4 regions of the Pseudoduganella sp. R-31 genome follow, and region 3 is predicted to be linked to each of the others. Evidence: riboswitches for the same ligand, from Rfam matches in the RefSeq annotation. Region 3 holds a riboswitch; each other region holds the start of a gene.

Region 1 (5,016 bases), 750 kb from region 3:
ATTCTCGCGGGCGCGCTGTGCCTTGGATGGCTCGAACTCCGTGGTGATCAGCAGGCCGCCGCCGTTGTCGCGCAGTGCTGCCGCCAGATGCAGGGTCGAGATGCCGAATGAGGTGCCGAATTCGACGATCACGTTTGCCTTGGCGTTGCGCGCCAACATGTACAGCAGCAGGCCCGTCTCGCGCGACACCGGGATCGCGGCGTCTTTCAGGTCCGCGTAGATTTCGCGATAGCCGGTCTTGCTGCTCATGATGCGCACGCGCTCCTCTTCCGGCAGTGCGGCGAAGGCGGCGATAGCAGGCACCCGTGTGCTTTTGGCGTCGTCAAACAGGCGGTTCAGCAGGGGCGCGACAGGTGCGGAAGTCAGGGTAATCATTGGGTATTCCTTTCTTGTGTAAGAGCAGGAATAATATGAATAATCCTTCACATTTCATATTCGCGTTCCCAGGACCCGCCATGACCGATAGCAAAAACGCCCGTGTTTCCTCGCGAAGAAGGCCAAAACAGGCCCGCTCAAATGACCTCGTCAGCGCAATTCTGCAGGCAGCTATTCAGGTTTTGGCGAAAGAAGGCGCCCGCCGCTTCACCACAACGCGCGTGGCGGAGCGCGCGGGCGTGAGCGTGGGCTCGATCTACCAGTACTTCCCCAACAAGGCTTCGATCCTGTTTCGCCTGCAAAGCGACGAGTGGCAGCAAACGTCGGCCATGCTGTCGGATATCCTGCAGGATGCAGCGAAGCCGCCGCTGGAGCGCTTGCGTAAGCTGGTGTATGCCTTTGTGCGCTCGGAATGTGAAGAAGCGTCGGTGCGTACGGCCCTGAACGACGCGGCGCCGCTTTACCGCGACGCGCCAGAGGCCATCGAAACCAAAGCCTCCGGCGATCGGATGTTCCGGACTTTTATCGACCAGGTGCTGCCCAATGCCACCAATGCGGAGCGTACCTTGGCAAGCGACCTGGTGATGGATACTCTCAGCGCCGTCGGCCAGCAGTTTTCCCAGGAACCCCGTACCGATAAGGAGATCAAGGCTTACGCTGGCGGCCTGGCCGATATGCTGTGCGCATATCTGGCCGGGCTGGCGGATCAGAACACGGCGCGCAAAGTCAAACGCACCGTGCGCGGTTCGCCGGGGTGAAAGTGGATGTCGGACACGCCTTCTGCCGGTTCGCCCGCGAGGCGTGAGGCGTAGTAGTAGTCGACATCACTCGCCTTGCGGTCAAACAGGTTGAACACGTCGGCCGTCAGCTGCCAGCGGCGGTCGAAGCGATAGCTGGTGCGCAAGTAGGCGATAGCCGTGCTGGACGAGCGAACGCTGTTGTCCTCCATCAGCGGCCGCGGACCGAAATAGCGCAGCTGGAACGCGCCGGACCATGGGCCGATGTCGTTCAGCGTTGCGCCAAACGAAGCCACCTTCTCGACAGCGCCCGGCACACGGTCGCCGGCGGCGTCGAACTCGGTGTAGCGCGCACGCGAATAGGCCAGGTCGAAGTCCAGCAGCAGGTGCTTGGTCGCGGCGTAGTGATTGTTCCACTCGACGCCGGAACGCTTGCTGGCTCGGCTCGGCGCCGTGTCGCCGGCATCGCCGGAAAATACCAGTTCGGACCCGGAACGCAGGCGCCACAGTGCGACCGAGCTTTGCAGGCCGGTCACGAACTCGCTGCGGGCGCCGACTTCCGCACCGCGCGTTTTCACCAGCGGCGTGACAGGATCGACAGGCTCGCGTTCGCGTGGCGACAGGCGTGCCGTGGTACCGCGCGCATCGTTGCTGTGGAAGCCTTCTCCGTAGTTCACAAAGAACTCCGTCTTGCTCCAGGGCCCGAGCACAAGGGAGATCTTGGGTGATGCAATGTGATCGTTCACCTTCCCGCTGTTCTCCGCGATAGAGCTGCCGACATTGAAGCGGTAGCTGTCGTAGCGGACGCCGGCAATGGAGCGCAGCCAGTCCGTCCACTGCACTGTGTTCTGGAACCATGCGGCCATGCTCGCTTCGGTAACACGCGATTCGGCGATCGGGTGCCGCACCTGCTGCTGCGTCGTTGCGTACAGCCCGACTGGCGCAATGCGGTCGAAGCGCCCCTGCACGCCGATGTTGTTCTCCATCGAGCGTTGGCCGAGTTGACCGAACCAGGTTTGGGTCAGGTCGAAACCCGTCATCTTGCGGCGTTCCGTCTGCAGCACCTGGTCGCCGTTGACCGGATCGTCGAGGAAATAGGTGACGTCGTTGTACAGCGAGAGATCGTTGCGTACCAGATAGGCGTGCGCCTCCGTCAGCGTGTCGCCCGCGCGCTTGCGCCACTCGGCGGAAAGGCTGTAGCGCGCGGTGCGGCCGCCGTCGCTCGGATCGGCCGCACCGAATTCATCCAGCCGTCCGTCCTGTACCGCGCGCAGCGGGATCTGGCTGGTCGCGTGCCAGCCGGCCTTGTACGCCATGCCGGTAATGCTGAAACGCTCCGCGCTGTTGCCCGAACTGTATCGCAGCACACCCGTCGATTTGTGGAACGCTTCCGGCATCTGCCAAGGGCCGTCGTTGTGGCCGAAATCGAGTGCATACAGCAGGTTGCCGTTGCCAACCTCGGTGGAATTCGCCACTACGCCGCGGCGATAGTTATCCGCGCCGACGGTCAGCGATGCAAAATTTTCGTTCAGCTTATCAGACAGGCCCATATGCGCGGCGCCGGCCGATGCAAAATCGCCTTCGTCTGCGTAATAGGGGCCTTTGCGGTAGCGGATGCGGCCAACCAGTTCTGGAATCAGGAAATTCAGGTCCGTATAGCCCTGGCCGTGGCCGTGCGTGCGCATATTGACCGGCATGCCGTCGACGAAGGTGGCGAAGTCGGTACCGTGGTCCAGGTTGAAGCCGCGCAGGTAGTACTGGTTCGCCTTGCCGTCGCCGCTGTGCTGGGTGACGATCATGCCCGGCACGAATTCAAGGATCTCGCCGGGCCGCAATGCAGGCCGGTTGGCGATCAGTGCCGAAGTGATGGTTCCTTCGCTGGCAGCGTCGGAAGTGCGAATGCCATTGTCATAGTGATGGCCAACGACGTACACCCTGGCTGGTGTCTCTTGCTCTTGTGCCTGCGCGACAGCGCACAAGGCCCCCGCGACCATGGGGATCAGTTTCTTTTTCATTATGGATGTTTGAATCGGCAATCCCGCCCACCTCCCCGTGAGCGCGACCGAACAGCGCGCGCATCGTCGCCGATGCGTGCACCACCTGTCTGGCCGGTATCCGGGCTGGCAAGGCAAACCGTCTTGCCTTCCCATGCTTGCGCACAGTGGCTTGTGTAGACGGCCTTCGTTGGAGAACGATGCTTGCTTACCGTTGCGGGGGCAGCACACCCTGGCCTGCCGGCTGAACCAGCACGGCCATGTGTTTCCCGTTTAACTGCACGCTTGAACGCGCGCGAGGCACCAAACGGCGGCGATTATACGCTATGCACTGTTGTTATCCTGCCACCTGTCGGTATAAACCAGGTCGGCCAGCTTGCCGCGCATGGCCCATCCTTCGAGTTCCAGCATCGGCTTGGGATAAAAGCCGGCGACGTGCCCGAGGCAGATGATGGCGACCGGCTTGCCGCCTTCAGGAATGCCCAGCAAGGCAGCCAGCTTGAGCGGGTCGAACAGCGAGACCCAACCCATGCCAAGGCCTTCCACGCGGGCGGCCAGCCACATGTTCTGGATAGCGCAGGCTGCCGAGGCCAGGTCCATTTCGGGCAAGGTGCGGCGGCCGAAGATGTGCTTTTCGCGATGGTCCATCAGGGCTGCCACCAGCACTTCGCCGCAGTCACGGATGCCTTCGACCTTCAGCCGCATGAACTCTTCGTTGCGGTCGCCAAGAGCGGCGCCGGTGGCCCGGCGCTCTTCGTCAACCAGCCGATACATCTGCTCGCGCAGCTCGGGGCTCTCGATGCGGATGAAGCGCCAGGGCTGCATCAGGCCGACACTTGGCGCCTGGTGGGCCGCTGCTAACAGGCGCATGAGGAGGTCTTCATCGATTGCACCAGGTACGAAGTGGCGCACGTCGCGCCGTTCGGCAATTACACGATAAACGGCATCAATCGCTGCCTGGTCAAAACTGCTTTGCACTTCTACTCTCACTGTTGATGGAACACGATTTCCTCAACGGCCTGTCCATTGCACAGGTGCTGGTCGATGATGCGGTCCATGTTCTCGGGAGTGACATTGTAGTACCAGGTGCCGTCCGGCTGGACGCAGACGATCGGGCCGCCCTTGCAGGCCGCAAAGCAGCTTACCCGGCTGCGTTTCACGCGCAGCTCGCCCTCATTCAGCCCCGCGGCCTTGAACTTGTCGCCCAGGCTGTCGAACAGGGCCTGCGACTGGCCGTCGGCAGTGCAGCGCGGGCCGGTGCAAATCAGCAGGTGGCGGTGGTAGCTGCTGATCTTTGGTTTTACCGGGGTGTCGCTCATGCTTCGCTCCCTTCCGCTTCGGTGCTGGTCTCGGCTTCCCACGGCTCGTCGAGCGTGGCGCGGATATAGTCGGCGGGCAGTCGGTACTGCGCTGCCAGTTCTTCAATGCTGGCACCGGCTTCGTGTTCGGCGCGCAGCGTATCGAGCCATCCCAGCAGGCCTGTCGACAGGGAACGGCCTGCACGCTCACCTTCGCGCGTCGCGCCACCCTCTTGCATGTCGTACTTGTTGGCGTAGCCGCGCGGCGTTACCATCAGGCCGTTGCGCACGAAGGTGTTGCTGTTGCCAATCAGGACAGTGCTGAGCATGCCAATGTCGGCGTCGGCCATGCTGTCGAGGGTGGTGAAGACAATATTTTCGCGGCGGCGGTAGGCGCTCTTGACGATGGCAACTGGTGTGTCGGCACGGCGGTGGCGCAGGAACAGTCGCTGCGCTTCGACGATCTGGCGTGTGCGGCGGCCGCTTTTCGGGTTGTACAGCGCCACAACGAAGTCCGCCATCGCCACCGCATCCAGGCGGCGGGCAATGGTCGGCCAGGGCGTCAGCAGGTCGGACAGCGAAATCGCGCAGAAGTCGTGGGTCAGCGGTGCG
Region 2 (5,016 bases), 740 kb from region 3:
GGCTACGCCGGCTTCCCGGCAGCGCTGCTTGATGTCGGCCAGCGTCCCGCGCAGGATCTTCTCCTCGCCGGGCCAACTGGCTTTGTGCACGACCAGCATGGGCGAGTCCTCCGGCCAGCCCGCCGCACGCAGGGCCGCCTCGACCTTGTACATCAGGGTGATCGACAGGAAGATGCACAGCGTGGTGCGGTGTGAGGCCAGGCTGGCCAGATCTTCGCCATCCGGCATTGGGGTGCGGCCTTCGACGCGGGTGAAAATCACGCTTTGCGTCACCTCGGGCAAGGTCATGGATTCTCCGGCGGCTGCCATCGAAGCCATGGCGGACGAAACGCCCGGGACCACTGCCCATTCAATGCCTTCGGCGGCAAGCGGGCGCGCCATTTCAATCAGGGTGCCGTACAGGCCGGGATCGCCGGTCTGCAGCCTTACTACGGTGCTGTGGGCCCGAGTTTGCTCGATCAGCCAGGCCGTCATCTCTTCCAGCGTCATGTCTTTCGAATCGCGGATAACGCAGCCAGGTGGCGCGTAGAGCGTTGCGGCGCGGTCCACCAGCGAGCCGGCAAACAGCACGGCGCCAGCTTGTGCCAGCAGCTTTTGTCCCTTGACGGTGATCAGTTCGGGGTCGCCGGGACCGGCGCCGACAAACCAGACTTTGCCAGCTGTCATATCAGTATTTCTCCTTGGTGTTCGTCGACAGGCTGCGCGCGCAGTGCGGTCAGCACGGCCTCCACGCTTCGCGGTGCGGCGCCGGCGGGAAGCAAGCCGCGTTTGGCCAGCTCGGCATGTAATGCCAATGCCAGGGGCAAGCGTTGGCCGGCAGCGCGCAGCGCCTCCTGGCGCGAGGCCAGCTCCTGGGTGGGAACCGATGCAATGCAGAGGCCAGCAGCCATCATGTGGATGTCGTCGGCCCAGCGATAGGCAAAGTCGACGTCGTGGGTGGATAGGACGATCGTCACGCCGCGCGCGGCGAGGCGGTCCAGCAATGTCTCGAGTTCCATCTGCATCGGCGAGTCCAGGCCCGCCATCGGTTCGTCCAGCAGCAGGACTTCGGGCTGCATGGCCAGCACGCCGGCAATGCAGACGCGCTTCTTCTGGCCGAAGCTCAGGTGGTGCACGGGACGGCGCGCAAAGCCGGCCAGGCCTACGGCATCGAGCGCATCCGCGGCGCGAGTGCGTACCGTGGCGTCGTCGAGGCCGAGGTTCAGCGGCCCAAACGCCACATCCTCCTCGACCAGTGCCGAGATTAGCTGGCGGTCAGGATTCTGGAACACAAGGCCGACCCGGCTGCGCAACGAGGCCAGCCCACTGCGGCTGTAGTCGTACTCGTTGCCGTGCCAGCGCAAGCGGCCCACGGTAGGGCGCAGCAAAGCGTTCAGGTGCAGCAGGAGCGTGGTCTTGCCGGCGCCGTTCGCGCCGAGCAGCGCGTGACGGCGTCCGCGCCCAAGCGACAACGTGCAGCCGCGCAGGCCTGGGCTGCCGTCGGCAAACGCGTGCTCCACTGCTTCGAGTTCGATCAAAGGCGTCATAGCCTGTCACGCAGGGAAAATGCCAGCAGCAGCACGCTCGCCAGCAAGGATAGGGCAAGCTGGCGTCGCGCATGCGGGAAGGAGGCCGGCAAGTGGCGCAGGCTGCCCTCGAAGGCGCGCGCATCGGCCGCCATTTGCAGTGCCGACGCGCGCTGCCATACCTGTAGTGCCATCTGGCCCGTCAGCAACCCTATCGACCGCCAGTGTTGGCGCCAGCCGCCATGTCCCAGGCGCGCAGCTTGCGCGGTACTGCCTTCGTCCCATGCCTGGCGCAGCACGAACAGCATGCGGTAGCACAGCGCCATCAGGTCCAGCAGCAGTTCGGGTACGCGCAGGCGGCGCAGCAACATCAACAGGTCCGGCATCGGCGTGGTCAGCACCAGCCCGAGTACGGCGGCCAGCGCGGCGATCGAGCGCAGGGCAATGTACCCGACTGCCGGCGAGAGCCCAGGCGCCCACCGCCAGCCGCCCCCGCCGTCAGGCGTGACCAGCATTGTCAGGCAGGACAGCAAAAGGAAGCCGACCGGCGCTACCGCTACGGCAAAGTAGGTCCGGATTGGCACGCGCGCCCCGGCCAGCGTGGCGAACATGGAGAGCAGCGCGAGCACGGCCAGCGTGTCAAGGCTGCGGGCGAGCCAGGCGGCAGCGATGCCGGCCAGCGCGAACAGGCCCTTCGCGCCTGGAGCGACGGCCTGCCAGCGCGAGGCGTAGGCTGCGGCGTCAATCCGCATGGGAATCCTGCTCCGGCACCGAATCCCCCTGTGCGCAACGTTGTTCGCGCTCGCGCGCCATCGATGTGCCGAGCCAGAAACCGATCACGCCCGCGCCGATCGCAGCTTGCAGCGCGAACAGCAGCGACGCGATCTCTCCGCTCGGCGGTTCGAACAGCGGTGCAAACCAGGGTTTGTAGTGTGGTGCGATGATGCCAATCGCCTGTTGCGCGCGCGAATCCGCTCCGCTGAATGCTGCTGGCGCCGCGCCGCCCGGCTCCGCCGGCGGCATGTCTGCAAACCACAGCGGCAAAACGGTCAACAGGATGATGGCCGCCCAGATCAAGCCAGTACGCGCCTTCATGCCGACTTCTCCTTCACATGCGCCATCACCGGCAGCAGGCGCAGCTCGTGCGCATTGAAGCGCGCCATCGCATTCACCACCAGTACGGTCAGCAAGCCTTCGCTGATAGCGATCGGCAGTTGTGTCAACGCGAAGATACCGGCGAACTTGGCGAACGAAGCGCTGATACCACCGATCGGATCAGGAAAGGCCCAGGCCAGCTGTGCAGAAGTGGTCAGGTAAGTTGCCAGGTCGCCGATACAGGCGGCCGCGAACACCGCGACCGCGCGCGATAGCCCGAGGGCCGCCGTGGAGCGGAATACGCCATAGGAAACGAAGGGCCCGACGATCGCCATGGAGAACACGTTCGCGCCCAGCGTGGTCAAGCCGCCGTGGGCCAGCAGCAAGGCCTGGAACAGCAGCACGACAAAGCCGACCGGCACCATCGCCGCAGGACCGAACAGCAGCGCGCCAAGCCCGACGCCGGTCGGATGCGAACAGCTTCCCGTCACGGACGGCAGCTTCAGCGCAGACAGGAGGAAAGCGAAGGCCGAAGCAACGCCAAGCAGCATGCGCCGCTCGGGGTGCGCCTGCAAGCCGCGCGCCATGCTGCGCAGGCCCCAGGCCAGGAAAGGAGCGGATACGGCTGCCCAGCCAAGCGCATGCGCGGGCGGCAGGAAACCTTCCATGATGTGCATTCGAAACCTCCCGTCGAATGGTCTATGGGAGCACCTTCATGGGAGAATCGGGAGACGGTCGACAGGGGGCAGGCGGGCAAGACGCAGGAAGCCGGTCGACAGCGGCTTCCCTTCACCCCGGAGAACAGTGCTGGCAGTATCGGGCCGGTATTCTGGCTCGCCTTCATCCTCGTCCGGGCCTTCCCGCGCGTTGCGCAGTGGCGTATTTCCGGATTCGTCAGGCTTACAGCAGCGGGGGCTGCACCGGAGTGGCCGCACATGGCAGCGTCACCGGTTTCCCGTTTAACGCGCATCCAGGACAGGACGCGCGCACCCAATTGCCGAATAGTACATTAAAGGTCTCTTGCGTGGCAAACGCCTGTGATCTCGGTCAGGAAGGCTGCCATTGCCTGTACGCGCAGGCTCGCTTTCAGGTCGCGGTGATAGACCAGCCACAGGTCGCGCGATACTGGCGTGGCCAGTCGCCCCATTCGCTGGAGCGCCGGCTCTGCATCACCGATGAAACATGGCAGCATGGCGGCGCCCACGCCGGAGCGGGCGGCGGCGATCTGCGTGGGCAGGCTGTTGCACGCCAGGACTGGCGGTTTGCCGTCGAATGCAGTGCGCAGTGCGGCTGCCATCGGCAGGCCATCCCAGGCGCCGTCCCAGCTTATGTAGTCACCGCTGTCATGCGAAACAGCGGCTGCGCGGTAAAGGGCGAAATCGACCTTGCCGATACGCCTTGCGATGTAGTCGCCTGCTCCATCGTCCGGAGCGGCCATGCGCAGCGCCAGGTCGGCTTCGCGCCGCGACAGGTTGACCGCAGCCATGGCGATATCGAGCTCCACCCTTAGCGCCGGATGCAGCGTTCGCAATGCCGCCAGCCTGGGCGCGACCAGGAATTGCGCCAGCATTTCAGTAGTCGCCAGCCGCACCACGCCGGACACTGCGCGCTGCGCATCGCCCGGCGCAGCAGCGGCAGCCATGGCCTGCTCCACCTGCCCGGCGTGCGCCAGCAGTTCACTGCCGTCATCGGTCAGCGCATAGCCGCTTTGCTGGCGCAAGAACAGCTTTCGGCCAGTGCGGCGCTCCAGCGCGTCAACGTGGCGCGAGACCGTGGATGCGCTGGTGCCCAGTACCGCAGCAGCGCCGCTAAGGCCGCCGCTTCGTGCAACCGCGAGAAAGAACTTCAGCTCATTCCAGTCGAAGGCAAGGTTTTTCATTTTCGGAAAACTGTTTTCTGAACTCACAAAACTACGTCCAATTCTGGAAACCTATACTAACCTTAATCTCAACTCCCGGAGCCAAGCCATGACTGTCCTGTATGGAGAATCCGCCGGCATCGCCGTCATTGCATTGAATCGCCCCGATGCGCTGAATGCGCTCGACCTGCCGACCTTGCAGCGACTGGAAGAAATGCTGGACATGGCGGCCGCCAGTTCCGCAGCCGGCGCCGTGATACTTACCGGCACCGGCTCCAAAGCCTTCTCCGCCGGCGCCGACATCAAGTACCTGAGCCAGGCTACCCCGCTGGAAGTACGCGAATTCGCAAGGCTTGCGGTCCACATCACGCACCGCATCGAGAATCTTGGCAAGGTCGTGGTGGCGGCCCTGAACGGACACGCCTTGGGCGGCGGGCTGGAACTTGCCGAAGCATGCATGATCCGCATCGCAGCCAGCCATGCAAAACTCGGTCATCCTGAAGTGCGCATCGGCGCTGTTGCTGGCTTTGGCGGCACTACCCGCCTTGCGCGCCTGGT
Region 3 (5,016 bases):
AGCGACAGGCAGACCACCAGCGCCGACCACAGCACCACCTTGCGGCAGCCAAAGCGCGCCGCCAGCGCGCCGGTCAGCGGCATCGCCAGCAGCGAGCCCAGGCCGAGGCAAAGCAGCAGCAACCCAAGCGGGCCTTCCGCCAGTTGCAGGCGCTCCTTCGCGTACGGCACCAGCGGCGCCCAGGCAGACATGGCAAGGCCCGCAGTCAGGAAAGCCAGGCGGGTGGACAGGCGGTGGCGGTGGTCGATGGTTTGGTTCATGGCTGAAGATTCTAGCATGGAACCGTTTCCATTATGGTCCTTGAGCGTTGGCAGTCGATTATGATGTGCACTGCTCTTATCGCAAGGAACGAGGTATGGATCGGTTTCTGTGGACGCCTGGGAACGGGATTGACACGCTGGCCTTAGGCCGCTTGCGGGCGCATTTTCCAAAGCCGGCCGCTCCGATGGGCGAGGCCTGGTTCATGGGGGCCGAAAGGCGAATGTTCAGTGACTTGCTGGGAAACCTGGACGAGATTGCAGTGCGCGAACTGCAGGAATGTTTTGCTGAAATCGCCAGCGGTACCCGGTCATTCGGTCCGATGGAGGAATGGAAAACCTGGTACCACTACCTGCTTGCGGCGCTCCTGCCGCGCAGCCATGAGGCATGTTTTTCCTACCTGCTGGAATCGTTGATGACTGGGTTTATGGCCATTTACCCGAACGGCGTCTCTCGGGAGCCATACGAAGGCTTTCGGGAAGATGTGCTGCTAACCCTGGGACGGTGCATGATGGATGGCATGTGCTGGAACGGCACCGACATCGCTATCGGGAATATTCTGCGTCAATCAAACGACAACCCGAACCGTGTCTGGCTCTGGTGGGATGCCAGTGGAGATTTCTCCGCTTCGATGTTCTTCTGCCTGAAATATCTGCCTGAGTCTTTAGTCGAGCCTTGGCTGCGTTCCGTGTTCGATATCCCCTCACCGCACTGGCGCGCGCAGGTCGTCGTCTGGCTGGTTGGTGCGCATGGGATCCTGAACGACACAATGCGGTGGCCATCTGAATTTTCGCTGGAAGCCCGACCATACATCGGTTGGGAATGGAGTCATTGTCTCGAGGCCCGGCTGACGGTTGTAGACGACAGCGGCGCGCCGCCGGTAGCGGCGCTTGTCCCTGAGGCTGCCCGAACGGCAACGCTGGACGTGGTTCGATCGTACTTCAGCGAAGATCGATTCCTGGAATGGGTCACTTGCATTGCGACTGTTCCATATCTGGAAGCGGAACTGGCTGAAATTCCTTCGACATTCGCAACGCTCTACGTTCGCTAGCGGCTCACGGACAGGTTTCGCGTTCCAGCACCGCGAGCCACGTCATCGCCTGTTCCCGACTCTCGCCGCACATTTCGGCCGAAGGCTGCAGGCCGCCGCAGAAGGCCGGGCGTTCCGGCTTGCCGAAGATCTTGCAACGGTTATCGTCGCCCAATTGGACGCAGCGCACCCCGGCCGGTTTGCCGTTCGGCATTCCGGGAATCGGGGACGTAATCGAGGGCGCCGTGCAGCAGGCGCCACAGGCTGGGCGGCATTGGAAACTCATGGTGGGCCAGTATTTTACAGCTTCGGCCAACCCAGCCAGCGCATGGCCTGCTCGCGCGACTCACCGCACACTGCTTCGTCGGCCCTGAATTCCACGCACACGAGGGGGCGTTCGGGCAAGCCATACAGCTTGCAGCGCATGTGCGAATCGAGCTGGATGCAGGGCACGCCTGCCGGTTTGCCTTCAGGCATGCCGGGAATCGGGCTGGAGATCGCGGGCGCCGTACAGCAGGCGCCGCATTGTGGACGGCACGGGATCGGGGTGCGGTTCACAGCCGTGCGGGCGGCTTTGCCTTGCTAATGGATAACGTGGTGCGTGCGGCCGCCGAAGGCCTTGAGGGCGTCGGACAGCGACACTTCAATCTGTCCCAGGTGGGCGTCAGCCAGCACCCAGGGCTCGCCGTCCGCGGCATGGCGCTTGGCCACTTCACGTTCGACCATGGCCGCCATGCGCTCATGCAGCACTTGCTGGTAGCGCGGCGAATCCGGATTCCCAGCCTGGGCACGGGCATACATATCGGCCCCTTCCCAGAGTTCCTGGATGCGCTCATCCGCAAGTCCGGAGGCGGCTGCCAGGACTTGTAATGTTGTCTTGTTATGCATTTTTACTCTCCCAGACACGTTCTTTGACGCGTACTTAGCAGTAAATACCTAATTCTCACGAATTACCAATCATTTCTAAGAAGTGGATCTTTATAACAACAGTCGTTGCTCTTCTGGCTAGATTGTTGGCCAAGTGCAGTCTGTTAGAATGACGCACGTTATGTGATTGGTGCCTTCCTGCAAGCCTGCCGGGAGGTGAAACGGGAAGCCGGTGCCGCGCGGGATAGCCATCTTGCGCCAGTCCGGCGCAGCCCCCGCTGCTGTAAGCCGGACGAAGCTGACCAACGCCACTGTGCATCGCACGGGAAGGCCAGGCCAGCGGAGGAAGAAGGCGAGCCAGAAGACCGGCCGGTCACTTTTGATTGTGCGAAGCCCGGGGTGTGGTTTTGCGTGCTCGGAATCCTGCTGTGCCTACCACTACCTTTGCCCGGACCATTGTGGTCCTGCTATGTGCGTTCGCTTGCGCGCGTGCCAACGCCGCCGTGCTGTTTGCCATCGTGACCGAACGCGCTGCGCCTGTCGCCATCGAGGCGGCCCATCGCCACCTGGCCGGCCATCCCCAGGACCGTATCGTGTTGCGCACGCCCGCGCAATGGATGGCGGCCGACGACAAGCAAGCCGCCCAGTGGCTGGCGCAGGCGGACAGCATCCTGGCCGTATCGCTGTTCGGCGACCCGGCCCGGCGCCTGAAGGAATTCTTGCCGCGCCATGCCCGCCCGCAGGCCAGCGTGCTGGCCATGAATGGCGAGGCCACGCTTAGCCTGCTGTCGCGCGGACGGCAGGGCAGCTTGCAGGGCTTTTCGCCTGAAACGCTGCGCCAGCTCTCGACCGAGCAGCCGCCGGAAGCGGCACTGCAGGCAGCCAGGGCGCGACCGGCGGCAGGCCAGTGGCTGGCTGCGCGCCAGGTCTGGCAGGCCGGTGGCCGCGACAACACGGCAGCGCTGCTTGCGCACCTGCTCGACCCCTCGCGCGCCCTGGCCGAGCCGCAGCCGGAACCGACGCTGCGCCTGCGCGCCGGCCAGCGCGAACTGCACGACGCGGCGGCATGGGGCAGGGCGGCGCAGCTAGGCCTGCAGGCGCGTCCTACCGTGGTAGTGCTGGACCTGTCGAACATGGATGGCACGGTGCCCGATGCCGTCTGCAAGCAAGTCGAACGCATTGGCCAGCAATGCGTGCAGGTGCTGCCGCGCTGGGGCGGCGCCTCGCGCGAGGCGCTTGAGCGCTTGCCGGAACTGATTGCGCCTGCCGTGCCGGCCGCCATGGTGGTGCTGCAGGACTTTGTGGTGGGCGCCGCCGAAGGGCGCGAAGCCGTCAGCGAGGCATTCAAGAAGCTCGATATCCCGCTGTTCAAGGCGATCCGGCTGTCCGACCGCACCGCCATGCAATGGCGCTTGTCGCCGGACGGCTTGCCGCCTGATTCGGTGCAGTACCGCGTGGCGCTACCCGAGCTGCAGGGCATCGGCCAGCCCATCGTGGTGGCGGCACTGGGCGAGCCGCAGCGCGACAAGCTGACCGGCATCGAGAATCGCCCGCCGGTAGTACTGGCGGCGGAAGCGGAGCGCCTGGCTGCGCGCGTCGAGCGCTGGCTGGCCTTGCGCGCCAAATCCAACCGCGACAAGCGCGTGGCGCTGGTGTACTACAATCACCCGCCGGGCCGCCAGAACATCGGCGCCGACAACCTTGATGTGCCGGCTTCGCTGTTCGACATGCTGCACGCCCTGAAGGACGCCGGCTACACGGTCGGCGAATTGCCGGCCACGCCGGAAGCGCTGCTTGACCGCATCATGGCGCACGGCGTCAACCTGCCTGAGGACCGCGGCGCCTTGCGTGAACTGGCGGGCTCCGTGAACAGCGTCAGCGCCGCCGATTATGCGAAGTGGTTCGCGACGCTGTCGCCGCGCGTGCAGGGAGAAATGACCAGCGGCCTGCTGGGCCGCTTGCACGCCGACGTGCTGGAAGCGGAAGCTGCCGGCGAATGGGCACTCGGCCGCAAGCAGGCGGAAGTCGTGATCAAGGAACTGCAGCACCTGGTGGAGGGCGCCGATCATCCGCAGCGCGAGGCGGCGATCCGCGACCTGGCTGCGCTGTCCGATGGCTATGCGGGCTGCCTGCAGGCGAAGGCGCCGCGCCGCTGCGCTGCGCTGGAGCCGCTGCGACGCCGGGTCGCGTCCTACGGCATCGAGGGCTTGAAGGGCTGGGGGCCTGCACCGGGCAAGATCATGGTCGACAGCGGCAAGCTGCTGGTGCCGGGCATCCAGTTCGGCAACGTGTTCATCGGACCACAGCCGCCGCGCGGCTGGGAAGTGGACGAAGAGCTGCTGCATGCGAATACCAGCGTGCCGCCCCCGCACCAGTACCTGGCCTTCTACCACTGGCTGCGCGACCGCTTCAAGGCCGATGCGCTGGTGCATATCGGCCGCCACTCGACCTATGAGTTCTTGCCGGGGAAGGCGGTCGGACTTTCGGCCGACGACTTTCCCAGCCTGATCGCGGGCGACCTGCCCGGCATCTATCCCTATATCGTGGACGGCGTCGGCGAAGGCACGCAGGCCAAGCGGCGCGGCCTGGCGGTGATGGTTGACCACCTGACGCCGCCGCTGGCGTCCACGCCGCTGTACGACGAACTGCTGTCGCTGCGCCAGATTGTGGAGAGCTACGAGGCAGCCAGCTCCGACACGCTGAAGGCCAAGGCGGCGCAGCTGATGCGCGAGCGCGTTGTGGCCCTGAACCTGAAGGCGGAACTGGAAGCGTCGATGGCCGACGTGCTGGCCGTGCGCGGCATCGGCTTCGACGCGGCCGACGACGACCTGCTGGCGCACGAAGTGGGCCACTACCTGACA
Region 4 (5,016 bases), 280 kb from region 3:
CACAAGCGCATGCTGGACTTCCTTGGCGGCCGCCCGCTGCTGAACCTCGGTTTGCGCCTGGGCGAAGGCACAGGCGCCGCGCTGGCCGTGCCGCTGCTGCATGCCGCCGTCAACTTCCTGAACCAGATGGCGACTTTCGAGTCGGCCCAGGTCAGCGAGAAGTCCGAGTAAGCGCCCATGCAGCAGTTGCGCCTGTTCTTCATCGCACTGCAATTCTTCACGCGCCTGCCTATTCCTCGCTGGGTCGGTTTCGAGCCGGCCTGGCTGCACCATGCCTCGCGCTACTTCCCTGCCGTGGGACTGGTGGTGGCGGCGATTGCGGGCGGAGTGTACGCGGCGGCGGCGCTGGTGCTGCCGCCGCTGCTTGCCGTGCTGCTTTCCACGGCCGCCGGCATCTATGCCACCGGAGCCTTCCACGAGGACGGTTTTGCCGATAGCTGCGATGGCCTGGGCGGCGGTCACACGCGCGAGCGCGTGCTGGAGATCATGAAGGATTCGCGCATCGGCGCGTATGGAGCCATCGGCATCGGCCTGATGCTGGCAACCAAGGTGGCGGCGCTGGCCAGCATGCCGAAGCTGGCGGTGCTTGGTGCCCTGCTGGCGGCCCATCCGCTGTCGCGCCTCATGGCCTGTTCGCTGATCTGGCGCATGGAGTATGCGCGCGCGGAGGGCAAGGCCAAGCCGCTGGCGCAGGAAATGCGCGGCGGCGAGTTCGCCATCGCGACGCTGACGGCCGCGCTGCCCGCGGCGGGCGCGCTGGTCGTGGGCTGGCTGCCGCCGGCTGCATTGGGCGCCGGCCTGGCCGGCATGCTGCTGGCGACGCTCTGGCTGGCGCGCAAGTTCCGGCAACGCCTGGGCGGCTATACTGGCGACTGCCTTGGCGCTGTCCAGCAATTGACCGAAGCCGTGTTCTACGTCGCGGCACTGGCCTGCATGTGGAACTGATCCTCGTCCGCCATCCGCAGCCCGATGTCGCGCCCGGCCTGTGCTACGGCAGCAGCGACATTCCGGCAGCAGCGGACGCCCTGGCCGCCGGCCACGCCGCCCTGGCGCCGCAACTGGCCAGCGCCCTCACCCGCGGCTACCGCCTGTACTCCAGCCCCCTGCGGCGCTGCACGGCCCTGGCCTCCCTGCTGGGCGCCTTCACGTCCGACCCGCGCCTGGTGGAAATGGATTTCGGCGCCTGGGAGCTGTGCAGCTGGCCCGACGTCGCGCGCGCCGAGGTCGATGCCTGGGCCGCCGACCTGCTCGATTACCGCCCTGGCGGCGGAGAAACCGTGCGCGAGGTGGCGCGCCGCGTGCAGTCCTTCCTCGATGAGTTGCAGCACGACGCCATTGTCGTCTGCCACGCCGGCACCATGCGCCTGATGGCGGCCATCGCCGCCGGTGAGCCCTTGCAGCAGGCGGCCGCCAGGCCAAACCACATCAAGTATTGCGGGATCCTTCGCTTGTCCTGGCCAGCCAAGTCCGTATAATGGCGGGGTTTTGGTGCCCGCAATCGAATTCTCGAATGCAGTTAAACGGGAAACACGGCGCTGTCCCTGACAGCCAACGTGTGCTGCCCCCGCAACGGTAAGCAAGTGCCGCCTTCAATGTGCGGCAGCGACCTCCCGGCCACTGTGCGCAAGCATGGGAAGGCCAGGCCGCCAGACTTGCCAGCCCGGATACCGGCCAGACCAGGTGGGAACGCGCCCTGCGCCCGTTCCTGTTCATGCCGGCTTACGGGGACGTGGGCCGGCGGCTCGTTACGAAAGTTGTCATGTCCTTTCCCCTTACCCGGCAAGCGGCCATCGCGTCGCTGGCACTGGCCGTTGCCGCACCTGCCGTCGAAGCACAAACCCAGGCTGCCGTACTGAATTCCGTGCTGATCACCGCCACCCGCACGCCGCAAGCAGCACGCGACATCATCAGCGACACGCTCAGCATCGGCCCAGAGGAAATCGCGCGCAGCGGCGCCGGCTCCATCACCGAACTGCTGCAGCGCCAGCGCGGCATCGAAGTGAGCCGCAACGGCGGACCGGGCACCAATGCCAGCGTGTTCCTGCGCGGCTCCAACGGCAACCAGGTCATCGTCCTGATCGACGGCGTACGCATCGGCTCCGCCAGCAGCGGCGCGGCCGCCTGGAATGCCATTCCGCTGTCCGCCGTCGACCATATCGAAGTCGTGTACGGCCCGTTGAGCACCCTGTACGGCGCCGATGCCATCGGCGGCGTGGTGCAGATCTTCACGAAGAATGGCCAGGGCAGCCCGGCGATCGATGCCGGCGTATTGGCAGGCACTTACGGCACCCGATCCGGCACCGCAGGCATTGCCGGCAGCGCCGGCGCCTTCAACTATGCCCTCAGCGCGGGCAAGGAACGCTCCGGCGGCTTCTCCGCCACGCTGCCGGCCAGCTCCAGCTACAACAGCGATGACGACGGCTACGACCGCAAGCACGCCAACGGCCAACTGGCCTGGCAGGTCGCGCCCGGCCACGAGCTGGGCGTGCAGTTCCTGCATAGCGACCAGGAAGCGGATTACGATAGCGGCACCAAGGTGCGCGCCTGGAGCACGCAGAAGCTCGACACCGCCGCGCTTTACTCGCGCAACCGCCTGAGCGACGCCTGGCAGATGACGACGCAAGCCGCGCAATCGCGCGACAAGTCCGGCAGCTTTGCCGCCACCGCCAGCCAGATCGATACCAAGCAGACCCAGTTCAGTTGGCAGAACGATATCGCGCTGGGCACCGACAGCCTGCAGCTGCTGGCCGAACACCGCAAGGAAGAAATCGAATCCAACACCGCCGCCCTGGTGCGTGAGCGCAGCACCACTTCCTGGGCCGCCAGCTACAACATGAAGCGCGGCGACCACCTGCTGGCCGCCGCCGCCCGCAACGACGACAGCTCGCAGTATGGTTCGAAGAGTACCGGCTCGCTGGGCTACGGCTACCGCATCACGCCGGGCCTGCGCGTCAACGCCAGCTACGGCACCAGCTTCCGCGCGCCGACGTTCAATGAGCTGTACTACCCCGGCTACGGCCTGCCGGCCAATCGCCCGGAAGAAGGCCGCAACCGCGAAATAGGCGTCCACTTCGAACAGGGCGGCACAGCGCTGGGCGCCGTGGCATACCGCAACAAGCTGACCGACCTGCTGGTGAACATCGCCCCTTGTCCGCTGCCCGGCTTCCGCCTTGGCTGCGCCTACAACGTCAACCAGGCCACGCTGGAAGGCATCTCCCTGTCGGCACGCCAGCAGCTGGGCAGCAATTTCACGCTGTCCGCGAGCGCCGACCTGCAGAACCCGCAGGACGACATCAGCGGCAAGCTGCTGGTGCGCCGCGCCAAGCGCCACGGCAACCTAGCGCTGGAATATACTGCGGGCAGCCTGAGTACCGGCGCCGAGTGGCAGCTTTCCGGCTACCGTTTCGACGATACGGCCAACCGCAACCGCCTGGGCGGCTACGGCTTGCTGAACCTGTATGCGGCCTGGGAATTCGACCGTTCCTGGACTGCCACCCTGCGCTGGAACAACGTGGCCGGCAAACACTATGAACTGGCGCGCAATTACGCCACCGCCGGTTCCACCGTGTATGCCGGCCTGCGCTTCAGCTACAAATAAATGAGATAAGCTGCCCGCTATGCATCCACTTTCCGCCAACCTGCGCATGCGCGCCGTCACCGTCATCATCCTGCTGGTGCTGTTATCGCTGGCCAGCCTGGTTGCCGCCGGCATGATCGGTTCGGTCAGCATCCCGCTGGCCGACATGCCTGGCGCGCTGCGGGAGTTCATCAGCGGGCAACCGACCTCATTGCCTGGCCACTTGCTGGGCCTGCGCGCCGAACGCGCGGCGACGGCGTTTGTCACCGGCGCTTCCTTGTCGCTGGCCGGCGTGATGATGCAGGCCTTGCTGCGCAATCCGCTGGCCGACCCTTATGTGCTGGGCATTTCGTCCGGCGCATCGGTTGGCGCACTGGCGGCATTGCTGTTCATGTGCGCGGCGTGGATGGTGGATGCCGCCTCCTTCGCCGGCGCGGTCGTGGTATCGATGATGCTGTACTTCCTGGCGCGGCGCGACCTGCGCGGCGGCACCGCCGCGGAAGGCGGCACTGCCCTGCTGCTATTGACCGGGGTGATCCTGTCTTCGGGCTGCATCGCCCTGGTCACCCTGATGCTGTCGATTGCGCCGGAAAGCCGCCTGCGCACCATGGTTTTCTGGCTGATCGGCGACCTGTCCGGTTCCCCGATCCGCTGGCTGCCGTGGATTGTGCTGGCCGGCGGGATGGCGTTCGCCCTGCGCGCTGCACGTTCGCTGAACGTGATGGCGCTGCATGCGGAAGCGGCAGCCACCCTGGGCATCCGCGTGAGCGCGCTGCGCAAGGGCCTGTTCTTCTGTTCCGGCCTGCTGACCGCCAGTGCTGTAACAACGGCGGGCAGCATCGGCTTCGTCGGCCTGATCGTGCCGCACGCTTGCCGGTTCGCCTTCGGCCCCGACCATCGCCTGCTGGTGCCAAGCGCCGCGCTGGTCGGCGGCGCCTACCTGGTGCTGGCCGATACTGTGGCGCGTACCATCATCGCGCCGCAGCAACTGCCTGCGGGCGTGGTCACTGCGCTGGTGGGCACGCCGGTCTTCCTGTACCAACTGCACCGGCTGAGGAAATAAGATGATCGGCACCCATCAACTACGCCTTGCCATGGGCAAGCGCACCCTGGTCGACAGGCTGGACTGGCAGGTCGGCGACGGCGAATGCTGGAGCGTGATCGGCCGCAACGGCGCCGGCAAGAGCACCTTGCTGCGCACCCTGGCCGGACTGCGCCAGCCGGAAGCCGGCCATGTCAGTATCGACCGCCGCGCACTTGGCGAATGGCCGCTGCAGGAACTGGCGCTCAAGCGCGCCTTCCTGGCGCAGGCCCGCAGCGATGCCTTCTCGTACTCCGTGATCGAAACCGTGCTGTCGGCGCGCCATCCCTACCACGACAACCGGTATTGGGAAAACAGCGACGACCACCAGGCCGCCATTGCCGCCCTGGCCGCAATG

Evidence for each region. A riboswitch is a leader RNA that binds a small molecule or an ion and turns the genes downstream of it on or off. The one in region 3 is predicted to bind cobalamin.
Region 1: it holds a riboswitch for cobalamin, as region 3 does, so the genes downstream of both, ACN9MY_RS01730 (TonB-dependent receptor) here and ACN9MY_RS29360 (cobaltochelatase subunit CobN) in region 3, are expected to answer to the same signal.
Region 2: it holds a riboswitch for cobalamin, as region 3 does, so the genes downstream of both, ACN9MY_RS01655 (energy-coupling factor ABC transporter permease) here and ACN9MY_RS29360 (cobaltochelatase subunit CobN) in region 3, are expected to answer to the same signal.
Region 4: it holds a riboswitch for cobalamin, as region 3 does, so the genes downstream of both, ACN9MY_RS30620 (TonB-dependent receptor domain-containing protein) here and ACN9MY_RS29360 (cobaltochelatase subunit CobN) in region 3, are expected to answer to the same signal.

The regions. Positions count from the first base shown of each region.
Region 1 covers NZ_CP183986.1:374,280-379,295, reverse strand. Annotated here, with positions in the region: gene ACN9MY_RS01740 (O-methyltransferase) at 1-375, opposite strand, end outside; gene ACN9MY_RS01735 (TetR family transcriptional regulator) at 456-1,133, shown strand; gene ACN9MY_RS01730 (TonB-dependent receptor) at 1,082-3,127, opposite strand; cobalamin riboswitch at 3,202-3,428, opposite strand; gene bluB (5,6-dimethylbenzimidazole synthase) at 3,431-4,084, opposite strand; gene ACN9MY_RS01720 ((2Fe-2S) ferredoxin domain-containing protein) at 4,093-4,425, opposite strand; gene cobJ (precorrin-3B C(17)-methyltransferase) at 4,422-5,016, opposite strand, start outside.
Region 2 covers NZ_CP183986.1:362,689-367,704, reverse strand. Annotated here, with positions in the region: gene cobM (precorrin-4 C(11)-methyltransferase) at 1-666, opposite strand, end outside; gene ACN9MY_RS01670 (energy-coupling factor ABC transporter ATP-binding protein) at 663-1,526, opposite strand; gene cbiQ (cobalt ECF transporter T component CbiQ) at 1,523-2,257, opposite strand; gene ACN9MY_RS01660 (energy-coupling factor ABC transporter substrate-binding protein) at 2,247-2,600, opposite strand; gene ACN9MY_RS01655 (energy-coupling factor ABC transporter permease) at 2,597-3,277, opposite strand; cobalamin riboswitch at 3,403-3,607, opposite strand; gene ACN9MY_RS01650 (LysR family transcriptional regulator) at 3,610-4,479, opposite strand; gene ACN9MY_RS01645 (enoyl-CoA hydratase-related protein) at 4,568-5,016, shown strand, end outside.
Region 3 covers NZ_CP183986.1:6,423,814-6,428,829, reverse strand. Annotated here, with positions in the region: gene ACN9MY_RS29385 (MFS transporter) at 1-260, opposite strand, end outside; gene ACN9MY_RS29380 (hypothetical protein) at 356-1,309, shown strand; gene ACN9MY_RS29375 (YkgJ family cysteine cluster protein) at 1,314-1,574, opposite strand; gene ACN9MY_RS29370 (YkgJ family cysteine cluster protein) at 1,589-1,831, opposite strand; gene ACN9MY_RS29365 (hypothetical protein) at 1,871-2,176, opposite strand; cobalamin riboswitch at 2,327-2,543, shown strand; gene ACN9MY_RS29360 (cobaltochelatase subunit CobN) at 2,584-5,016, shown strand, end outside.
Region 4 covers NZ_CP183986.1:6,708,793-6,713,808, forward strand. Annotated here, with positions in the region: gene cobT (nicotinate-nucleotide--dimethylbenzimidazole phosphoribosyltransferase) at 1-171, shown strand, start outside; gene ACN9MY_RS30610 (adenosylcobinamide-GDP ribazoletransferase) at 178-945, shown strand; gene ACN9MY_RS30615 (histidine phosphatase family protein) at 936-1,475, shown strand; cobalamin riboswitch at 1,470-1,690, shown strand; gene ACN9MY_RS30620 (TonB-dependent receptor domain-containing protein) at 1,760-3,598, shown strand; gene ACN9MY_RS30625 (FecCD family ABC transporter permease) at 3,618-4,640, shown strand; gene ACN9MY_RS30630 (ABC transporter ATP-binding protein) at 4,642-5,016, shown strand, end outside.